One region of the Virgibacillus sp. FSP13 genome, then DNA from elsewhere that is predicted to be linked to it. Evidence: predicted binding sites of a transcription regulator. Region 1 holds the regulator's gene; each other region holds the start of a gene.
The links. The regulator LexA, encoded in region 1, represses DNA repair genes until DNA is damaged. The targets are predictions, from matches to a motif close to CGAACATATGTTCG.
Positions count from the first base shown of each region.

Region 2: uvrB (excinuclease ABC subunit UvrB) is a predicted target of LexA. The motif match lies at 6,718-6,731, and genes of this name have one in related genera.
Region 3: ACW2QC_RS03525 (DNA polymerase IV) is a predicted target of LexA. The motif match lies at 5,250-5,263, and genes of this name have one in related genera.

Region 1 is NZ_JBSVKG010000002.1:129,577-137,565, reverse strand. Features, by position in the region: gene ACW2QC_RS02515 (cytochrome c biogenesis CcdA family protein) at 1-526, opposite strand, end outside; gene ACW2QC_RS02510 (YneF family protein) at 742-963, opposite strand; gene sirA (sporulation inhibitor of replication protein SirA) at 1,014-1,469, opposite strand; gene tkt (transketolase) at 1,667-3,670, opposite strand; gene ACW2QC_RS02495 (DUF896 domain-containing protein) at 3,773-4,006, opposite strand; gene ACW2QC_RS02490 (YneB family resolvase-like protein) at 4,092-4,757, opposite strand; gene lexA (transcriptional repressor LexA) at 5,045-5,668, shown strand; gene glnA (type I glutamate--ammonia ligase) at 5,708-7,045, opposite strand; gene ACW2QC_RS02475 (MerR family transcriptional regulator) at 7,082-7,456, opposite strand; gene ACW2QC_RS02470 (methionine gamma-lyase family protein) at 7,588-7,989, opposite strand, start outside.
Region 2 is NZ_JBSVKG010000013.1:31,003-38,991, forward strand. Features, by position in the region: gene ACW2QC_RS12210 (murein hydrolase activator EnvC family protein) at 1-760, shown strand, start outside; gene ACW2QC_RS12215 (S41 family peptidase) at 989-2,443, shown strand; gene ACW2QC_RS12220 (PDZ domain-containing protein) at 2,595-3,824, shown strand; gene ACW2QC_RS12225 (YkoP family protein) at 4,061-4,597, shown strand; gene ACW2QC_RS12230 (metallophosphoesterase) at 4,586-5,410, opposite strand; gene ACW2QC_RS12235 (MGDG synthase family glycosyltransferase) at 5,504-6,616, shown strand; gene uvrB (excinuclease ABC subunit UvrB) at 6,794-7,989, shown strand, end outside.
Region 3 is NZ_JBSVKG010000002.1:313,037-321,025, forward strand. Features, by position in the region: gene ACW2QC_RS03490 (hypothetical protein) at 115-309, opposite strand; gene ACW2QC_RS03495 (peptidoglycan DD-metalloendopeptidase family protein) at 384-1,361, opposite strand; gene ACW2QC_RS03500 (short-chain dehydrogenase) at 1,560-2,093, opposite strand; gene ACW2QC_RS03505 (GrpB family protein) at 2,112-2,627, opposite strand; gene ACW2QC_RS03510 (class I SAM-dependent methyltransferase) at 2,650-3,423, opposite strand; gene ACW2QC_RS03515 (histidine phosphatase family protein) at 3,554-4,144, opposite strand; gene ACW2QC_RS03520 (LysM peptidoglycan-binding domain-containing protein) at 4,262-5,032, opposite strand; gene ACW2QC_RS03525 (DNA polymerase IV) at 5,319-6,548, shown strand; gene ACW2QC_RS03530 (YolD-like family protein) at 6,623-6,973, shown strand; gene ACW2QC_RS03535 (hypothetical protein) at 6,959-7,219, opposite strand; gene ACW2QC_RS03540 (DUF3895 domain-containing protein) at 7,238-7,989, opposite strand, start outside.

The DNA of each region.
Region 1 (7,989 bases):
ATGAAAATCCTAACGCATAGCACATCATCAATAGGAAGCCAAGGTCAGGATTCTGTGCAGCCAATGTAATGACAATCCCTAAGATCGGTCCAGTACATGGTGTCCATCCTAAAGAGAATGCCATCCCGATAATAAATGAACCGATATAACCAGCAGGCCGATTTTTGAACGTGATTTTTTTATCTTTCATCAGAAATTTAAAATTCAATATACCAACAATAACAAATCCAAAGAAAATGATTAAAATGGCACCTATTTGTCTAATTAAATCTTGATAAGTGGTCAGAAATTCCCCAACTAAAGATGTGGAAAATCCTAGAATGACAAATACACTGGAGAAGCCTAGTAAAAACAAAATAGTATGTAAAACGCTTTTTTTATTAAATGTTTTGCTATCATCTTTTAACTCACTTACACTCATACCTGTTATATACGATAAAAAGGCAGGATAAAGTGGAAGTACACATGGTGAGATAAACGACAAAAAACCTGCACCAAATGCGATAAAAATATTAATTTCAGACATCATAATCCTCCTATAAAAACATTTACTTTATCTATTCTAACAGATTATCTACTATATAAAAGCAAATGAATTTGACAATTATCCAAACCTTTTTATAAAGAAACAGGAGGATACTGGTGTATCAGTGTTAAAATACCCCTTATTACCAATTGGTAGTAAGGGGTATGATGCAATGATGTTGATACATTTTCCTAACAATATACGATAATTGCTAATTATTTACCTTGTTGATTGTTCATTGCTCGCATCATTTGATTGATTTTCTTTTGGGATGGTTTTTGTCCCATTTGCATCATTAACGTTCGAAGCATTTGCTCATTAATTGGTGGGTTCTTCTTCAGATAATTCATCATATATTTTCTTGCGATAAAAAATCCAAGAGCGATTCCAGCAATAAGCGCAATAATAGCAATTAATACGACCCAAATCGTGCTCATTCAAGCTTTCCTCCTTCTTGTTGTCTCTCATACAGTATAGTAAATCAATGTTAAGAATACAATACCTGTCCATGCAAATATGCTCTTTCCATGGAAACTGGCGAAATCCAGCCATAATTATCCAGGTCATTTCCCACGATAAATAAACACGGGTGAAACGAACGGAGTGCAGGAAACAGCAATTTTTCGGCATCATGCAACATTTCACATCGAAAGTTTATCTGTTTTTCTTGAATATGTAAAGTAATATAGTGTGAATCATTGGTAAACATTTCAATATAATTACCATTTACTATTATACTTTTTCTAGTTTGCTGATGATTTTTAATATAAGTTAACAAAGAAACAGCTGGAAACGATTTGGTAATAAAGTTATATTGATTTTTCAGGTCTGCTCTCTCAGGATTTATTTGATATTCTTTTAAAAAACGATATAATATCCCACTCTTATGAAAATAACGATAAGAAAATTCCTCTTTTATCCAATAGATAGAATAATTACCCAATGAAACCCCTCCCCTTTTATTCTATTATACGTATTCTAGTTGCAATATATGTCACTTCCTGATGCAAAACCCAACTAGTTTTGTCGACAGCGAAATAAAAGCAAAAAACAGGTGACTTACTATTTGTAAGCCACCTGCATTGCACCTTTTATATTCCGTCTAAATAGGGAGACTCCATTGAATGGAATATCGCTTTCTTAAGATAATATTTTTTTTACTTCTGCAACGACATTTTCTACAGTAAAGCCGTATTCTTCCATGACTTTTTCACCTTTTGCAGAGGCACCAAATGTATCAATGCCAATAACAGTACCTTTATCACCAACATAGCGTTCCCAACCAAATGGTGAAGCCATCTCAATTCCTACCCGAGCCTTAACGTTTGTTGGTAATACTTCATTTTTGTATGCTTCGTCTTGTTGATTAAATCGATCCCACGAAGGCATGCTTACAACACTGACATCAATCCCTATTTCTTGAAGTTCATTCTTGGCTTCTACCGCTAATTGAACTTCCGATCCAGTTGCAAGTAACAATGCATCTGGTTCATCTTTTGTTGCTTTGCTAATCACATAGGCACCTTTTTTAACACCATCATATGCATGTTCCTTTGTTCCTTTTAACGTTGGCAGCCCTTGTCTAGTTAATACTAAGGCAGTTGGCTGATCTTTAGATTCCAATGCCAAACGCCACGCAGCTTGAGTTTCGTTGCCATCTGCCGGACGAATCAGGGAAAGTCCTGGCATTGCACGGAAGGCTGCTAATTGTTCGATTGGTTCGTGGGTTGGACCATCTTCCCCAACCGCGATTGAGTCATGTGTGAATACATAGGTTACTGGTGTTTTCATAATAGATGATAACCTTACAGCAGGTCGTAAATAGTCACTAAACACGAAGAATGTACCCGCATATACATTTAATCCACCATGTAATGCCATTCCATTTAATGCGGCTGCCATTGCGTGTTCCCGTACACCAAACCAGATGTTGCGTCCAGCATAGTTATCACGCGAAAAATCCGCCTCATCCTTAATGGTTGTTTTATTCGATCCTGCTAAATCAGCACTTCCTCCGAAGAAATTTGGTACAGATTGAGCAATCGCATTTAATACTTCGCCAGAGGAAGCCCTTGTTGCTAGTTTATCTTTTTCCGGTTCGTATACTGGTAAGTTTTTGTCCCAGTTTTTAGGCAAATCACCTTTTATTGCTAGCTCGAGTTCATTCGCTAATTCAGGATATTTTTCTTGATATTGATTGAATAGCTTATTCCACTCTTGTTCCGATTCTGCGCCTCTTTTACCAATCTTTTCCTCAAAATCGACATATACTTCATCTGGCACATTAAAATCTTCATGTTCCCATTTATAATATTCTTTTGTCAGCTTCACTTCATCTTTGCCAAGTGGAGCACCATGTGATGCTGCAGAATTTGATTTATTCGGTGAACCGTAACCAATAATTGTTTTCACTTCAATTAATGTTGGTTGCTTGGTATTTTCTTGTGCTTGTTTTATGGCATGACGTAAGGACTCTACATCATTCCCATCTTCAACTCGGATAACTTCCCAGCCATATGCTTTAAACCGTTCCTCTGTGTTATCAGAGAATGACCGATTAAGTTCACCATCTAGCGAAATATCATTTGAATCATATAAAGCAATTAATTTTCCTAATCCAAGATGGCCTGCAAGTGAAGCTGTTTCATGTGAAATACCTTCCATTAAGTCACCATCACTAATAAGTGCGTATGTATAATGATCGATAATGGAAAGATCGTCCTGATTATATGTTGCAGCAAGGTGTGCTTCAGCCATCGCCATTCCAACTGACATTGCAATGCCTTGTCCTAAAGGTCCAGTTGTTGCCTCTACACCGTCTGTATGGTGTACTTCAGGATGTCCAGGTGTTTTTGAATTCCACTGACGAAATTCTTTTAAATCATCAATGGTGACATTATATCCTGATAAATGAAGCAGCCCATATAACAGCATGGAACCATGACCAGCTGACAGCACAAAACGGTCACGGTTAAACCATTTTGAATTTTTCGGGTTGTGGTTCATAAAATCAGTCCACAGTGTATACGCCATCGGAGCCGCACCCATTGGCAAACCTGGATGACCCGAATTTGCATTTTCAATTGCGTCAATTGCTAGAGTACGTATTGTATTAATGGATAACTGTTCGATATCTTTTGACATACTTATTCCCCTTTCACTTTACAAGCTTAATCTATCCCTTAACATTTTATAATGAAGATGAGTTTCTAACAAGTAATACTTTTTCTTTAGTTGTATTATGTGTTAATGACCTTTATTTTTTTCTTGAAAGTCACGCAGCTTCTGTGGTGTCACATCATTACCTTCTCGGTCAACAACGGTCATTGTTTTAAATTGATTTTTAAAGGATTTACGTACGTTTTGTAAATATTCTTGCCTGAGCTCTTTTTGTTCTTTTTTTTCTTTGTCTGTCAGCCCTTCACTTTTCGACTTTTTTGCCAGTTTATTTATTCTATCTAATTTCTCTTTTGCTATCATAAAAATTACCTCCTATAACGTACAAAAAAAGCAAGAACAATGATGTGTCCTTGCTTTTTCATGATACCTTTCCTTTATAATTGTTTCAAGCATTAAGATGTTCTTGTTGTTCTTGTTGTTCTTGATGTTCTTGATATCTTCGATGAACCGTTGCTTTGGAAACTGAATGTCCCATGCCATTTAATGTATTAGCAATTTCCTCAAAGGTTAAATTCTTTTGTCTTAGTTTGACAACTTCTTCAATAGGAAATGATTTTCTTTCCCTACCAGGTGCTTGATTGCGATTTGCTAAATTCTTACTTGGATCATAACCTTCATGGATGGCTTTTTTCATTCCCCGTCTAATTTTTGTATTGTGAATTCTCCGCTGATACTCTTCAACGATCCCGACAATTTGTAAAACCATTGAATCGGATTCGGAAAGTTCCAGCTGTCCGTCCTGAATTGCAGTATATATCGATATATTCAATTTATGCAGTTGATGAAATAGCGCGATCTTTGTATTCCCTCTCCCTAACCTAGTTTCGTCCTGGATCAGTAAACAATCCGCTTTATTGGCAGAAAAGTAGTCAAGTAGCTGAAATATACCATCACGGTCGATATCATAGCCACTTGCTTGCTCTTCGATTATATCAACAACAGTGAATTCATAACGTGCTGCAAGACTGATGAGTTCCCGCTTTTGTCGTGCTAAAGATGTTTCCTGAGTTTTTTTATCTGTACTTACCCGACAATAAAGAATCGCTTTCAATCCAATTACCCCTTCATTTATATCAGTATACTATGCGCTGGTAACCATTGAAAAGTATAAGAACCCCAATGTTAAAGCAAAAGTAACAAGATAGAATACATCTGTTTTTGTAAGTTTTCCAAACATATCAATCAGCTCCTTCATTAAGATAAGAACTATTGTTCGTCTATTAGTATAGTACATCGAACGTACGATCTTGTCAATACATTTTCGAACGAACGTTTGCTTATTTATGATTCTAGTGATAAACTAGTATCAATAAATAATATGCGTGAGGTGTTTGCTAAATGACTAAACTTTCCAAAAGACAGCAAATGATTCTTGATTTTATTAAGGACCAGGTTAGCAAAAAAGGCTATCCACCATCTGTAAGAGAAATAGCTGAAGCAGTTGGACTTGCGTCAAGTTCTACTGTCCACGGTCATCTCGCAAGAATAGAGAGTAAAGGCTATATTAGAAGAGACCCAACGAAACCTAGAGCAATTGAAATTTTAAATCCGTCAGAAGAGAATAATATACCAAAAGAAGAGGCTCGCTATGCACCGGTTATAGGTAAAGTTACCGCTGGAATCCCGATTACTGCTGTAGAAAATATTGAAGAATTCATCCCCCTTCCAAGCTCAAGCGCCGGGCCAGATGATAGTTTATATGTACTAGTAATCGAAGGAGAAAGTATGATCGAAGCTGGGATATTAAATGGAGACATGGTTATTGTAAAGCAACAAAACACGGCTCTAAACGGAGATATTGTTGTGGCAATGACGGACGAGGATGAAGCTACAGTAAAACGATTCTTCAAGGAAAAAGATCATATTCGCTTGCAACCTGAGAACGCAACAATGGAACCGTTAATCTATCAAAATGTTACGATTCTAGGTAAAGTAATTGGATTATACCGGAACATTCATTAAAAAACCCTTGATACGTTATATACGTATCAAGGGGATTTTTTAATAAGACGCTAAATACTGCTCACGTTCCCATGGATGAACGGTCGTTCTAAACATGTCCCATTCAATCTCTTTAGCCTCAATAAAATGCTCATAAAGATGCTCACCTAATGCAACTGAAACAACTTCATCTTTTTGCAACTCACCTAGTGCGTCCATCAATGTTGCTGGTAAATCTTTGATCCCATTTTTTTCACGCTCTGCTTTATCCATTACATAAATGTTGCGGTTTACTGGTTCTGGTGGAGTAAGTTTTGACGTAATCCCGTCAAGACCTGATGCAAGAAGTACTGCCATTGCCATATAAGGGTTTGCGGCGGGATCAACACTTCTAAGTTCAACCCTAGTACTTAATCCTCTTGAAAACGGAATCCGTACTAATGGACTTCGATTTTGCGCTGACCATGCAACATAACTCGGTGCCTCATAACCCGGAACTAAGCGTTTGTATGAATTTACGGTTGGATTTGTCACAGCAGTAAAACTTGTAGCATGTTTAATTAGTCCAGCTGTAAATTGATATGCTATTTCGCTTAGCTGCATATCCCCATCATTGTCAAAGAACACATTTTCGCCATCCTTAAACAGGGACATATTCACATGCATACCTGAACCATTAACGCCAAATAATGGTTTAGGCATAAACGTCGCGTGTAAGTTATGTTTTCTCGCAATTGTCTTCACAACAAGCTTAAATGTTTGAATATCATCACAATGTTTCACTGCATCAGAATATTGGAAGTCAATTTCATGTTGGCCTGGCGCACTTTCATGGTGGGATGCTTCAATATTAAATCCCATTTCTTCCAATTCAAGAACTATATCACGACGGCAATTTTCCCCTAAATCTGTTGGAGCTAAATCAAAATACCCGCCTCGATCGTTCAATTCCAATGATGGGTCACCATGTTCATCTAGTTTAAATAAAAAGAATTCAGGTTCTGTGCCAATATTAAACGCTGAGTAACCTAATTCTTCCATTTTTTTAAGATTTCGTTTTAAATTATACCTTGGGCACCCCTCAAATGGTGTTCCATCTGGATTGTAAATATCACAAATAAATCGCGCAACTTTTCCTTTGTCAGATGTCCATGGGAATACGACAAATGTATCTAGATCTGGATGCAAGTACATATCTGATTCTTCAATTCGAACAAATCCTTCGATTGAGGATCCATCAAACATCATTTTATTGTCTAACGCTTTATCCAATTGGCTTAACGGAATTTCAACATTTTTAATTGTTCCCAGCATGTCAGTAAATTGCAAGCGTACAAATCGAACATTTTCCTCCTCTATTATTTGATAAATTTGTTCCTTCGATAATTTTGAACTCATTCGTTAGCCTCCCAGCTTTCAAATCAACCTTTATTTTTATTGAAAAAACCTAGATAATTCACCTTGTCTTAAGCTAGATTTTCCCATTCTCCCAGCTTCATGTAATTCATTCTTTAACATAATTCTAAGTTCTTTTTCAGATAACGTTTCCTTTTGTTGTTGCATCTGTTTATTAGTGATAAGCAAATGCTTAATACCAGCTAAGTTAATACCTTTATCAAGTAAGTCTTTTATCTCCAATAATCGATCAACATCATTAAAGGAGAACAAACGTTGATTCCCTGATGTTCTTTCAGGCTGAATAAGACCATGTTCTTCATAGTTTCTAATTTGCCTTGCCGTTAGTTCCGTTAATTTCTTTACAATTCCTATCGAGAATAAGGGCATGGAACGTCTATCCTGATCGTTCATTTTCGAACCCCCTTCATGATTAATACTATTAGTTTACCTTTTGTTATGGATTGTGTCAAATCTATGTAAGGTTTCCTAACATTATTGCTAAAAGAAAAAAGAGATGGCTTTCCACCTCTTTTTTCTTTTCCCTATTTTAGTGTTAGAAAACCTTTTTCAATAAGATTCACAGCCGCTTCCTTCAAGGCAATCTTTACATGCTCATAGGTCAAACCACCTTGCACATACGCCGTATAGGGGGCTCTTATCGGTCCATCGGCTGTTAATTCAAGACTTGCCCCCTGTATAAATGTTCCCGCAGCCATAATAACATCATCTTCATAACCAGGCATTGGACTAGGTACTGGTGTTACAAATGAATTAACCGGTGAGTTCATTTGAATGGTTTGACAGAACGCAATCATTTCCTCTGCACTTTTAAATGTGACCGATTGAATTAAATCAGTTCGTTCCGCTTGATAGTCTGGCTGTGTTGTATATCCAATTAGTTCTAAAAATCGAGCTGTAAAAATGGCACCTTTTAATGCTTCCCC
Region 2 (7,989 bases), on a different contig from region 1:
GGCATTAGAAAAAAAGAAAATTGAAGTCCAGGAAAGTAAAAAAGAAGTAGAAAAGAAGAAAAGTGCGTTAGAAGATCAAAAAAATGAATTAGAGTCGTTGAAAACCCAATTAGATGAACAAGCGGCGGAAAAGGAAAAATTGATGGCTCAACTAGAAGAGGAACACGAACATTTAGAGGATTACAAGATGTCTCTTGAAGAGCAGCAACGAGTGATGGAACAACAGGCTGCAGCGATCGATAAAGCAAAGAAATCCGCTATGAATCAGAAGGCGGAACTAGAAAGACAAGCTAAGGAAAGAAGAGCAAAAGCACAGTCAAGTACTTCAAATCATTCGGGTGGTTCTAGTAATTCAGGGAATATCAGTACTGGTGGAAGTGGCACATTAATTTGGCCTGCAAATGGTAGATTTTCTTCGGGCTATGGATCTAGAAGCTTAGGATATCATTATGGAATTGACATTGCTAATTCAGTTGGCACACCAATCCATGCAGCAGAATCTGGTACAGTTACAAGAGCAGAATACTCTAGCAGTTATGGGAATGTAGTATATATCTATCATCCACATTTAAATTTAACAACTGTATACGCTCATATGTCTAGTCTTTCTGTAAGTTATGGGCAACAAGTAAGCGTAGGTCAGCAAATAGGGAACATGGGGAACACTGGTAATTCATATGGAAGTCATTGCCATTTTGAAGTTCACAAAGGGCAATGGAAATATCATAGTGGAGTAAATCCAATGCCATATCTCAAATGATTTGGATTACATTATTTGACGCATGCATGCATAAACTATAGTATTAAAGGCATCGCACATTACGGTGTGGTGCCTTTTAGTATATGATCAACGTTGGAGTGTGGTTGCTAAGAAACATCATACTTCTAAGCTTTCCATCTCTCTAACAATTTGGGAAAATAAGTTAGCATTTTTTGTTTTCCTTACATATGGAACCACCAATCAGAAAATAACAATTGGGGTGAAAAAATGACGTTTAAAAAGCAGCACATCGTCTTTATTTTAATTGCGGCTTTGGTTCTAGGTTTTGCCGGTGCGTATTTTGGTGTGAAACTGGCACAGCCGGACGAGCAAGTCAAAGAAGAAAATGCTGAGGCCCCCTTAATTAAAGGTGATGAAGAAGTAGAACAACCAGAGAACATGGATAAAGTTGTCCAAGCATTCGGGTTAATTAAGAAGCATTATTTAATGGACGTTGATGATCAGCAATTAGTTGAAGGTGCGATCAAAGGGATGCTCGGGTCGTTGGATGATCCTTACAGCACCTACATGGATGCTGAAACGATGAAGAATTTTAATGAAACAATTGAATCTTCCTTTGAAGGCATTGGTGCAGAGGTAAGTATGGTTGATGGGAAAGTAACAATCATTGCACCAATCAAAGACTCACCAGCTGAAGAAGCGGGATTAAGACCAAATGATCAAATTCTAACCGTTGATGAAGAAAGTGTAGAAGGTCTTGAACTTGCGGAAGCAGTTGAAAAGATTCGTGGTGAAAAAGGATCTGAAGTCGTTTTAAAAGTTCAGCGAGCAGGGGTTTCGGATCCATTTAATGTTACGATTAAACGTGATGATATTCCAGTTGAGACGGTTCATTCAAATGTAAAGAAAATAGATGGCAAAAAAACTGGCATACTGGAAATCACTACATTTTCTGAGAATACGGCAACAGAATTTAATGAACAGTTGGCAAAACTTGAGAAAGATGGTATTGAAGGGTTAGTTATTGATGTACGAGGAAATCCTGGCGGTCTTTTTAATGCTGTAGAAGACATTTTGAAGCTATTTATTCCGAAAGATATGCCGTATGTTCAGATTGAAGATCAAGATGGAGGAAAATCCCCTTATTATTCTGAACTTGATGCAAAAAAAGAGTATCCAATTAGTGTCGTAATTGATGAAGGCAGTGCGTCCGCTTCTGAAATCCTTGCTGTAGCAATGAAAGAAGCGGGATATGATGTTGTTGGAACAAAAAGCTTTGGAAAAGGAACCGTACAACAAGCAGTTCCGATGGGGGATGGAAGCACAATTAAATTGACCTTTTATAAATGGCTCTCACCAACAGGAATGTGGATTCATGAAAAAGGGATAAAACCGACAATCAAGGTTAAACAACCAGATTATTTTTATTCCAACCCTGTTCAAATAGAAAATCCACTGACATATAACCATACAGGTGAAAAAGTGAAAAACATTCAAATAATGTTGGATGGACTAGGTTATAATCCTGGAAGAAGTGATGGCTACTTTAATAAACAAACAGTGGAAGCAGTAAAAACATTCCAACAAGACAATGATATAAAAGTGACAGGGGAAATTGATGAAAAAACAGCTGGCTTAATCGAAGCACAAATCGTTGATCATATCCGTGATGGTGATGACGATCGCCAAATGGAAAAAGCATTAAATGAACTATACAAGTAACCTAAATCCGCGAGAATCTCTCGCGGATTTTTTAAATTGAAATTTGTGATACACGAAACGCTTTGTCATGGTAAAATAGGATTATTAATAAGTTGGAAAAGCAGGAGTCTGTTAATTGATTATCGAATATAAACAATAGGAAAGTGGCTTAGTGCTGGAAGGTGATCAAATGGTAGAAGCATGGTTAATGGAATTACTGATGGGAATTGGAAGACTATTTCTAAATCCGTTGTTATATTGGGCAGTTATTTTAGTTGTCTTAAGTGGAATTAGTCGAATTAAAAGAGAACGAAATAATTTTGGTACAAAAATTTTCGATGTGTTTTCGGAATGGAATAACACATGGCTTATTTCTATTATTTCAGGTCTTGTTTTATCATTATTTACGTTAGGAATTGGTATTGTTTTTTCCTATGAAACTATTTTATTGTTAAGTGTGGTTAGTATTGTATTAAGTTTATCATTGAGGTTTACGCTTCTTTCCCCGAGTTATACAATTGGACTTACATATCTATTACTATTGTTTATTCCATATTTTTTAAAACAGCAATCATTTGTTGAAATGGACAGTAATTTATTCACCGAGTCAAACTTTTCAGGATTGGTTTTATTACTTGGGATGTTTCTAGTTGTGGAGGCAATTCAATTAAGGCGAGTGAAACGAAATGCATCATTTCCTGATTTGATCTTGGGTAATCGCGGGAAATGGGTGGGACAACACCATGTAAAGAAGATGAGTGTTATTCCATTTTTTGTACTAGTGCCTTCTGGCTTCATTACATCCTTTATTCCATTTTGGCCATATTTTTCATTTGGTGGGGACACGTACAGTATTTTATTGGTCCCGTTTTTAATCGGGTTTGATCATGTAATAAAAGGAAACATTCCACAAATAGTTCAACGAAAACTGGCAACATCGATCGGTACACTTGGTGTGCTCGTATTGTTATTGGCTTCACTGAGTATGGTTGTCTCATGGATATCGTTAGTAGCTGTTTTAGTAGCTATTATAGGCAGAGAATTTATCAGCTATAAGCATCGAATTCGCGATAAAGCAAAAGTACCTTATTTTAATATTTCGGCAAACGGATTAAAGGTTTTGGCAATTATACCAGATACACCGGCGGATCGATTAGGAATACTTACAGGTGAAACAATTTACAAGGTGAATGGTCAGAAAGTACTTGATGTAGCAGGTTTTTACCGAGCACTGCAAGCTAATGGTGCATTTTTTAAACTGGATATTGTGGATGACTCAGGTGAAATTCGCTTCGTACAAAGCGCGTTTTACCAGGGTGATCATCATGAATTAGGAGTTTTATTTGCAAAAGAAAAATATCGCAGTGACGAACAACAACAGCCGATAAATTATGCAGAGTAAACACAAAATTTGGAGCACCTGACTGGGATGCGCAAAGATTTTTACTGGTAACACCAACGAAAATTGCAAAATCGCAAATTCGTCAAGACGACACGAAAATAATTACTAGGATTAACAGAAAATGAAGGCCTCTAATGTGAGACCTTCATTTTTTATATCCTAAAATATTCCTTTTATATTTTCCCCTCTTTTATTACAAACTAGTGGTAACGGAATTAATTTGAGGAGAAAGCGAAATGAAAAGCTATTTACTAAGCGTGTGGAATGCACTCGACCCTATTTATTTTCGTATGACCCGTTTACATTATGTAACGGACCATGAACAACAAAATACATTATTTCGCGTTAGGCTAACCCGATATAAAGGAAAGTCGGCCGTGCTAAGCGATGGTACAATAATTAATAAAAATGATTTACTCATAAAAATTCACTTGCACAATGTAAAGATGCTTCGTGATCTGAACCAAATTAATAGTGAGATGAAGCGAGGGGTGTATGTTTATCATATGATTAAACGCTCTTTGCCTCGGCTCGCCAATTTTGTAAGGATGCATCAGAAAACAAATGAAATTAAAGGTATTATTGGGATAACAACTTTGTATCGTGGTGCAGACCAACTAGGATTTGAGATCTATCCAATCAGTAATTTTTATTATATTCTTTATAAAAAGTTGACTTTCCTGCCGATTAATTTCTTGGGAAACACACCATGTCTTCAACAGCCGGTATATTTGTTTATGTCGAAAGAGCAATTGTTGAAGCTAGGATTCTGATTGCGTTGTAATATGATGAAAAGTAATTTCTGGTCGACTGCCAATGCGGATATTTAATCCTGTTTGACCTAATCCCTCACTAATGTAGTATGGCATGTTGTTTTGCTTATGCAGCCCTTTAATAATATGTTGGCGTGCAAGTTTTCCCATTTTAGCTAGATGGTATGCTTTTGGGTAACATATTTGTCCACCGTGAAAATGACCTGCCATCAAATAGTCAAATTTATAACTGTCCATGTCCAGCACTACTGTTGGGTCATGAGTCAGAATTATGTTAGTCCCATTTTTAACATGTTGAAAAGCTAATGGGATATTACTTCGGTTTGTACTATAGTCATCAATGCCGATAATATTTACCTTGTTTCCGTTTATTGTGATTGTTTCACTAGCATTTTGTAAAACATGGCAGTCATAAGTTTCTAACAGCATTTTGAGTTCATGAAGTTCCGTGTCATGGAGGACGTAATCATGATTGCCAAATACTGCATAAATACCATATTTCGGATGTAAACGCTGGAGAACGGCAAGATAAGGTGCTAGTTTTGGAATGCTTCGTTTGCGATCTAAGAAATCCCCTGTTAAGGCGATGATATCAAACGATTCATTCCTTAGTTTAGTTGCTAATTGCTCCGGTGTTATCGAAATATGTTCTACATGTATATCGGAAAGATGCAGAATGGATAATGACTGGTTTAGATTGTTTGGTTGGCTTGCGACTGTAATTTTATTGATTGTAACGTCTTTTGTGTTTTTATATGCTTTGTAGATAAAAATAATAAAAATGATCAGAATAAGCGTAAGTAAAATTTTCATAGAAGAAAGCTCCTCTCCACTCAAAATTATACCATGCATCTTTAGACTGGTTGACAGGTAATTGATGGGATTAGCTACATGGAGATGATCGCAATGAATCAACGAATAGCAGCATTGTTTTTGCCATTTATGCAAATTCAAACAGGGCATCATCATGTTGCAGATGCGTTAATACATGATTTGAAAAATTGTGAGCAAAAAATAACTTGTGATAAAGTGGATATCTTATCCTATAGTTATGGAAAAATCGAGAAAGCAGTGTCATCCACATATTTGGCGTGGATCAAACGATTCCCGAATGTTTATAATTGGCTTTACCAGCATGCAGCATATAACCGAAATGTTCACTCCGGTCGTCATGTTCTCTACGAATTATTATTTACATATTTTTTTAAGCGATTGATCCAGGAGAAAAAGCCTCGGATAATTTTTTGTACACATGCGCTTCCTTCCATGATTGCCAGTAGTTTAAAAGAGAAAAAACAGCTTGATGCGATAATTATTAATGTGTATACGGATTACTTCATTAATCGTGTATGGGGCTTACATGGTATTGATTATCATTTTGTCCCAACTGCTATGGTCAAAAATTACTTAGTAGCCCAAGGAATTCAAGCTGATCGTATTTTTATTACAGGTATTCCAGTCCATGCTTCATTTTCGAAACAGAGAAAGAAGCGGCAGACAACAAGGGAAATCACACTGCTTGTTACTGGAGGAAGTCTTGGGGTTGGAGCAATAGCGCGTTTACTGGATAAAATATGGGAAGATCGTCTGCGGTTTCATATTTTATGTGGTAAAAATATAAAGTTGTTCAAAGAAATTAAACGGAGAGGTAACCCGAATGTAATCCCCCATTCTTATATAACAAGCAGAGACGAGATGAATGATTTATATGAACAAGTGGATGCTGTTGTGACAAAGCCAGGCGGTGTCACCATAAGTGAAAGTTTACAAAAGAAAAAACCGATTTTTGTTTATAATCCATTGCCGGGTCAAGAGGAAATTAACGCGGATCAGTTGCAGCAGCAAGGATTGGTAATACGAGCAACACTAAACGATTTGGAACATCAAATTATTAACTTTTTCTCAAACAGCCATCAAAGGGAAAAGTACCAGCAAACAATCAATGCATATCACAAAAATCTTGTTGGTGAACCAATATACACAATTGTTGACAAGTTAATAGCTACCCGTACAAAATAAAAAACATCAGCGACTGGCTGGTGTTTTTGTGTTTAGGAAAGAATGATTTTATTGGTTGAAATTCGGGTACAATGGTCAGTAGCAATAATAAGCAAAATGTTAGAATATTTGTTCGTGTTTATGTTAAACTAGATGAATAATGGCAAGATGATTCTGAAGATGAACGGAGGTTGCCTTGTGGAAGAACAGTTTGAACTAGTGGCTAAATATGAGCCTCAGGGAGATCAACCGAAAGCAATAAAAGAAATAGTTGAAAAAGTGTTGGCGGGTCAACGCCATCAAACACTACTTGGTGCAACGGGTACAGGGAAAACATTTACTGTCTCAAACGTTGTCAAGGAGATCAATCGACCAACACTTGTCATAGCACATAATAAAACATTGGCGGGTCAGCTTTACAGTGAGTTTAAGGAATATTTCCCGAACAATGCTGTTGAATATTTTGTAAGTTTTTATGATTATTATCAACCAGAAGCATATGTACCTTCTTCAGATACATTTATTGAGAAAGATGCTAGTATCAATGATGAAATCGATAAATTACGCCACTCAGCGACGTCATCACTTTTTGAACGACGTGATGTTTTAGTAGTTGCTAGTGTTTCCTGTATTTATGGGCTAGGTTCACCAGAAGAATATGGTAGTCACATGCTTTCATTAAGGATGGGAATGGAAAAAGAACGTGATCAATTGTTGCGTGATTTGGTAGATATTCAATATGCAAGAAATGATATTGATTTTCAACGTGGTACATTCCGTGTGCGGGGGGACTCTGTTGAAGTAATTCCAGCTTCACGAGAAGAGCATTGTTTACGAGTTGAATTTTTTGGTGATGAGATAGACCGAATCCGTGAAGTTGATGCACTAACAGGGGAAATAATTGGTGACCGGGAACACGTAACGATATTCCCTGCTTCCCACTTCGTTACACGGGAGGAAAGACTGAAGAAAGCGATTGAAAATATTGAAAAAGAGCTAGAAGAACGATTAAAAGAATTACGTGATCAAAACAAACTGCTGGAAGCGCAGCGACTAGAACAACGGACAAATTATGATATAGAAATGATGCAAGAAATGGGCTTTTGTTCGGGAATTGAAAACTATTCAAGGCATTTGACGTTGCGCGAGGAAGGGGCAACTCCATATACGCTGTTTGATTATTTTCCGGATGACTTCCTGGTGGTGATCGATGAGTCGCATGCTACGTTACCACAAATTAGAGGGATGTATAATGGTGACAGAGCTAGAAAACAAGTGTTAGTTGATCATGGATTTCGGCTTCCATCAGCATTGGATAACCGACCATTGAAATTTGGTGAATTTGAGAAACAAACCAATCAGCTCATTTACGTTTCGGCAACTCCTGGACCGTA
Region 3 (7,989 bases), 180 kb from region 1:
CCAGATTGTTAAAAATATATACCCTGTATATCCAGGATCGTCACGTTCTGTGACGATCCTTTATTTTTTGAAAATATCCCCCTCAGATTACATTGACAATGTCGACCAAACTCATTATTTTTCCATTTTCCTTAGTTCAACAATACCACCAACAAAACCGATAAAGCCGCCTACTGCTAAAATAACAGGGATAAAGGATACATTTGATATGGAGTTTTCCGTTACCAATCCATACACACCGTAAATACAGATAACAAGATTGGCAACTATACCAATTAGCATTCTAGTTTTCTTACTAAATTTAGACACCCCATTTACTGCTTGAATTTCTAGAAAGGTTGCAGAATTCTCTTCGGCGGGATTCTATTCTAACACATGCGTGCTCAAAATCCTGTAACGATATCCCCGCGTACAGGATCTATTCCATTCGCAAATTTTATTCGGATTGAAGTCGCTTCCTTCCATTTCGGACTATCAACCACATGAAAATGGATGTGCGGCTCACTGGAATTGCCGGAATTCCCAACCAAACCTACTAAATCATTTGCACTTACTTTATCGCCTTCCACTATTTTCAAACTGCCTTCTCTTAAATGCGCGATCACGCTGTATTCATTATTTTCATGCTCGATAATAACATGATTTCCAAGCGGTTCCTCTGTATTTGTATCGACGGTTGGCGTATTATCTGGAATCGCATTTTCAACAGATACAACTACCCCACCCCTTGGCGCTACAACTTCTTTGCCAAATGCATAGTAACTTTCATTATTTGCTGGATCACCTTTAAAAGAAGTATCCCCATTCATCATGACAAGATCATACGCATACCGCTGATTTTCTGAGACATAGTGATAATTAACAAGTTCATTTGTTCCTCCCCAAAAAGTGAACCATTTTTCAGTCACTGGCATTCGATACGTATTTTCCGTATATTGCTCATCACTCTCCGGATAAGAGGTGATTGGCAGAAGCTGTAACCCCTCAATAGTAAGGTCATCGGCAAAATAACTACGAATCCCTTTATCACCTTTTTCACTGATCCATTGATACTCGATCATGTTTTGAATAGGTATTTTAGAAACAAGCTGATAGCCATCTACACCTTTATTAAACCCTTCCCCAAGGTTAATAAATTGCTTCAATGGAACTTTGGCTTGGAACGTATCACTTGTTTGTTCGTAAAGCGCTTCGAAATTGCCAGCTAGAAATTGATCCGGAAATTGATCTGCGGATGCTAATTTTTTGAACGTACTTTTCGTATCCTCTTGTTCACTCGATGAACCCTTTTTTGTTCCTCCACAAGCTACTAAACCAATGGCCAAAAACAAAACTGAAAATATTTTTAAATAGATTTTCATCGTTAGGCCCCTTTCCGTTCCCCTATTACTTATACGGCTTAAAGAAGAGAAAGGATTCAGTTTGTTGGGGCAATTTAAAATAACAGCGGTTTTAATAACCAATCTGGAGGGCATCAATTGTTCGCGGTGATATGACACTCGATAAGGTTAGCAACTAAACCAGTTACACCTTCCAATTTTTCCTCCCATGTACAGGCATTATGGTCTCCTTTCCCATGGTTCCAGCTGTCCGACTACCATTCTTTTTCTATCCTGTTTTATCGCCGTTATGACTCCCTCGGCTATTTCCTTATGAATCAGCCATCTGGAAGTGTCCCCTTCGACTACAAAACCAAGCTGTATATCGCGGTAATGGCAATTTTTTGGCGTTGAAATCTGAGATTGAATTGACTTTAAATGATAGCTGCTGCCCTTAATATGGAAAAATTTATAGGCTACTTTCTGCCGACTGCTGATTTCATCAAGCAATGCTGGAATAGCCTGCGGGGCATCACCATGCAACCATGCAACCACTGTATCAATTGCTCCATAGCTGGCTATTTGATTTTGAATATGTCTTTTTAACGCTCCGGTGTTTTTATAGTCCAGGGAGACAGGATCTACATTCGATGCTGAACAAACGGTTTGGAGGAGATTCAGCTTTTCCCTGTTTCGAGCTATGACTGAAGTATGGTTACATTGTTGAATAATCCATTTCGAAACATCCCTCAGCATCCCTGTTCCGCCAACAATAAGCGCATGGTGATATGATCATCGCCTTTCCTGCCACGCTATTGCTTGTCTTTCTATTTCTAAAACAAGCTGTTCTTTTCCTTTTATGTATGCTTCTATGTCATTGGGAAATCGCTGGGCCAATGTTTCTTTTAGATCCCCATATTTTTTGGCTGTATTTGGATGTGCACGCAAATAATCCCGAAATGCAATGTGACGTTCACCTTCGTGATCACCTGATTCAAAAATATGAACATGATGCGTGCGGTTGTCTCCACCTTTCTGAAAATATCGCCGCCCAGGTATCCCATTCTCACCCTTTGCTTCATAGCCGATTTTCTTCATTGCGTCGTTAAACGAATCAACCGACTTGATATTTTTTACCAAGGGCATAATATCGATAATCGGCTTTGCCTTTAGTCCTTTTACTGATGTGCTGCCAATGTGATAAATGCTAACGATCTCTGAGCCAAAAATCTTACGTAATTTATTAGCTTCTTCCGTAAACATCGAAGGCCATTTCTCATTATATGGTGTTACTCTAACTTTTCTCATTGCATTCTCCTAGCCTTATTTATTACTTCCTTGCTATCCAAATCGTCCATCGATCTTTCTCCATAATTGGTCCATCTTGTATCGACTGATATACATGGTCAGCAAAAAATGATACCTGTTGATCTGACAATTCATGTAAGATCGAGCGTCCGTTCCTCGATTTTATATCACGGATCAGCTGGTCTTTGTTCGGATACGTTTCTCGTACTTCCCAAATTTTTATTTCCTCCGTGGATGTAAAACCTACTCTCTTCAACTCGGCTTTAACGACCGGAGAAGCATATCTCCTTTTTGTTTCCATTTCTGCAAGATGTGGGAATAAGGAAAATAAGTAACCACGAATATGATGACTATTCCCTTTTAATAGACAGTCTTCTGGTGTTCTATCTTGTACCAATAGTGTCCCCTCTGGTCTCAAAATTCTATAGGCTTCGGAAAAGCAAGAAGTTAAATCATCGAGATGGTGAATGAGTGCTCTTTCTAAAACTAAGTCTGCATCGTCATCTGGAAGCCCAGAACAATAAGCGTCCCCCAATTTTAAATTTATTTGTTTATACAAGCTACAATTTTGTTTAGCTCCATTAAGCATAGCCTTTGAAAAATCAATTCCAGTGATGAAAGGAATACCTATGTTAGCTAGTGCTTTCGCATATATCCCTCCACCTGTACCAATATCTACCGCCTTGTTAATTTTCCGTCCTTGAATAATTGTTTTTACTGCGGACAACCATGTATCATCGGCTTTTCTTGTCACATAACTATGTTGATTCTTTTCATCATGAAAGTTTATCCCCATTAAAATTACCCCTTTATGTTAGATACCTTTAGTTTACAAGAAGAATAGCTACCTTGATAATACAGGTTTCAAATAGGTTACAATCACATTTTCTTATTGTACATACGGAATGAATTAGTTTGATAGAAAGTTAACGCAACGACTGCGCTGATACATATCTTGTACAATTATGCAACTCCAGATTCCATATATCTTTAGTCTTCTTTAGGATGGTCAGTGAACAGTTGTGAAGTGATTCCTCAACATCCTCATCAGGCAGCATTTCTCTCAAAAGGGATTTAATAAAAGATCCATGGCTGACAATTAATATGTTCTTGCCATTTTGTTCTTTCAAAATTTCATCCATTATCGATCGGCCCCTTGCCATAATACTTTCGCTATTTTCTTTATGTAAATCCAATTCCCGCCAATTAGGACCCCATTTTGCTATTCGCTCTTCCTCTGTCGTTCCTTCGATCATTCCACCACCATTTTCGCGTAGCCTGGGATCGAAATGAATCGTTATATTTTCCAGTTTACTTCCAATTATCTCAGCGGTTTGTTTCGCCCTTGCTAGATTACTAGAGTAGATCACGTCCCAATCCTTAACTTGTAAATGATCGGCAAGTTCTTCCGCTTGTAAAATCCCTTCCTCGTTAAGTGGTACATCAGTACTCCCTTGCGCCCTTCTTTCTCTATTCCAGTCCGTCACCCCATGGCGCACGAATCCAATTTTTGTCATATTTCCACCCCTAATTAGCCTATAAAGTTCCTCAACATTTCTAGTTTTTATTGTAACATAATAATAAATAATGAAGATTGAAAAAACTCGACTTGAAAAAATACACAATGTTACTTTCTAGTCCACGATCGTAACCTCTACTGTTCTTCTACCCCAGTTATACGCCTGCTCCTTCGTCGGGAGGTGTACATCGATTGTATTCCCATTTATAGCGCCACCTGTATCGGCCGCGACAGCATATCCGTAGCCTTCTACATAAACTTTTGAGCCAAGCGGGATAACGTCAGGATCAACAGCAATTACTTTTGCATTGGGATTCTCATGCAAATTCACACCTGTTGCGGTTATTCCCGAACATCCCGAACAGTAGGCAGTGTAAGCTGTTGCTTCAACAGATAATGTTCTTCCTTCTGCTTTTGTTTGTTGTTTCCCGACCTGTTTACTTGCTTCCTTGCTTACCTGAGTCTCAGATTTTTGGGAATGGGCATCTGTGTTAATCGTTGCTTCTACTCGTTTTGATTCTGGCTGGGGTTCCGGTCCATTTACAATCAGCTTTTGTCCAATAATAATTAAATCAGAAGAAAGATCATTCCATGCTTTCAGATTCGCAACAGTTACTTCATCACCATATGCTTCACTGATCCCACTTAGTGTATCTCCCTCCTGTACGGTATAATACTCTTTTTTAAGTTTTAATTTTTGTTTCGAATAAATTAGCGTTGATTTTAATCCATTTACCTCCATCAGTTCGTCCACGGTTGTATGATGGTTAATAGCTATATCCCAAAGCGTGTCACCCTTACGTACTTCATATTCGGCTGCAGAAACGGTCATTGTAGAAATGAACAACATAATTAAACCAAGACATAAAGGTACTAACTTTCTCATTTTGTTGTCCCCCTTTTAATTACTGACAAGCCTATCCTACCACGGTATCTCCACCTCTGCGGTTACAGCCTGTTTAAAAAAGAGTGACATGCTTTACAAATGAAATAAGTTATGATTAATCGGTTCTATTCACTTTTTCCCCCGCATAAAATTCGCCAGGACAATCTATTTTTTTATATAAAAATAACCGTTCATTCTAACAATTACCATTGCATAAAGAACGTGTATTCGCATATAATAAAATAAAAAGAACAGAACACTAGTTTCCTCAAAAGGAGTCTTATGAATGAAACGGGTTATTTTTCTGGTTGATATGCAGACGTTCTATGCTTCCGTGGAAAAAGCGGAGAATCCAAAACTGAAAGACAAACCAGTAATTGTGTCAGGCGATCCGGAGCGACGGAGTGGAATTATTTTGGCTGCCTGTCCCATTGCCAAGAAATATGGGGTAAAAACTGCTGAAGCATTATGGGAAGCAAAAAATAAATGTCCGGAAGCTGTCGTTATACGGCCACGCATGCAGCGATATATTGATGTGTCATGCCAAATCACCGAAATATTGGAGCACTATACCGATCTTGTGGAAGTATTTTCGATTGATGAACAATTTTTAGACATTACCGGAAGCCAAAAACTGTTTGGGGATCCATTTACCATTGCCAAAAAGATACAGCGAGAAATCATGGAGGAAACAGGCATCTATGCGCGGGTTGGCATGGGGCCGAATAAAGTATTGGCAAAAATAGCTTGTGATGCGTTTGCCAAGAAAAATCGGACTGGAATTTTTCAATTAGATAAATCCAACATGAAAGAGACGATGTGGGAACTCCCAATTGGTAAAATGTTTGGTGTTGGCAGCCGGATGAGACATCATCTGCAACGAATGGGTATTCAGAAAATTGGACAGCTAGCAAATTTTTCTGTAGATGCGCTAACCAAACGTTGGGGAATTAATGGGCAAGTTCTATGGCAAACCGCAAACGGAATTGACTATGCCCCAGTAACAACAAAAACACACGACGGACAGAAGGCGGTTGGACACCGCATGACATTACCTCGGGATTATGAAACGTTTGACGAGATAAAAGTGATCTTATTGGAATTAAGCGAAGAAGTTGCTCGACGCGCACGGGCCGATGGCTATCGAGGCAACACCGTCTCAGTCAGTGTCGGGGGCGCAGATTTTTCTTTCAAAACCGGATTTCACCGGCAGATAAAGCTGGCATCACCGACCAATTTTGGCATGGATATTTTCCGATCGGCATTGCATTTATTCCGGATACACTGGGATCGACAACCCATTCGAAGTGCCGGGATAACATTATCACAACTGCAGCCAGCCGATCCTTATCAATTAAGCTTTTTCGATTTGTCATTAAAAAAAGAACATCTTTCTCAAGCCATGGATGATATCTATACAAAATATGGACCAACCGCCATCGTCCGGGCATCTTCACTAACAAATGCCGGGCAAGCGTTTAGTCGAGCTGAGAAAATTGGCGGGCATTACAAATAAGAGAGGATATTCAAGCGGCGAATCGTTTCGCTGGACTTGTAACGACTTAATTATAAAAGGAGTGAAAAAGTAAAATGAATCCAAATAAACTAACCCCAGGTCGTAATGTAATGTGGGAGTCCAGCCGCATGATGCTGCCGGAGCATAAAGCGCGGATCCGTCAACACCAAAAAGAACTGACGAAACGAACAAAACCGATTCTGGATGAACAGCAGATTGAGCTATTTTCCCAGATGATTTCAGATGCCATGCAGCAGGGCTCCAACTTAAAAATCCAGATTTTCCACCCCTACCACGACTGCTATGTGACAGGAAAAGTCCAGAAAATAATCCCCGAACAACAGCTGAAGTTAGTATCAGCTGTTGATAGCGAGTGGATTTCTTTGGATGAAATTATTGATGTTACTGTTTTATCCCGCCATTAACGGGTAGTAAAACTCCATTTCAAAAATTCGAGAGGGATCAAGAATTATAATTGGGGTCAAGCCCCGGTTCTGTTCAGTGGGCGATGAAAAAACCCACTGAATGAAGTTTTTTGACTTTTTCTGTGACATAATGGTCATGATAGGAGTGGAAGATCTGCCATCGATAGATTCCAATAAAGCGTCACTGCTTTCACGAATTTGAAAATATTCTTCTACTGAAATAGACTCATTTTGATATAAATCCATTGCGATATCCCTCTTCACCTATTGTTTGACCATTTTTTGTTCCTGATCAATAGTTCTATAAACACGATCTACGGCTCCTTGTTTTCCAACAAATGCAAGAATACCCTGTTCAGTAAGATTTTCTAAAAAGCTACAAACATGTGGAAATATCTTATACTTGCCGCTAGAGAACGTATCACCTGGAGCAGCATGGATGGTAACCAATTCTTCACAAACCTCGCTAGCAAAGAATTGTGGCTCAGTTAAACTTTCTAAAAATACCATAACCGCTAATTGGAGTTTCTGCTCCAGCTGTATGTCCGTTCCATGACTTATTACCTCTCCTATCTCTAACTTTTCAGCAACCGCCTGTCTTTTCTTGGCATACTCTTCTTCCCGCTGTTTTTGTGCTTTTTCTCGTTCTTGCATGACGACAAGCCTTTGTTGTCTTTCTTGCTCTTGGTAAAGTTCCGCTACTTTTTTCTTCAACCTCACTACTTGCCTATCTAACAATGGAATATTTAAATCTAGATGTGTTTGTATATCGTTAGGAATTTGAACATCAGGATGAATTTTATCTAATCCTTCTGATACAAGCGTCCAGTTACTGGAAATTTTGACTAATATTTCGTCCAACTCAAAGTCTATTCGTTCAATTCCTTTCACAATCTCCCTGACAAGATGGGGTGGTATGCCTGTATGTTCTTCAAAATGTCGAATGCCAAACTTCTTTGTCTCCCCTGTTTCATGATTTTGCACAATATATTGGTAGCGGAGTACTCGGCCACACT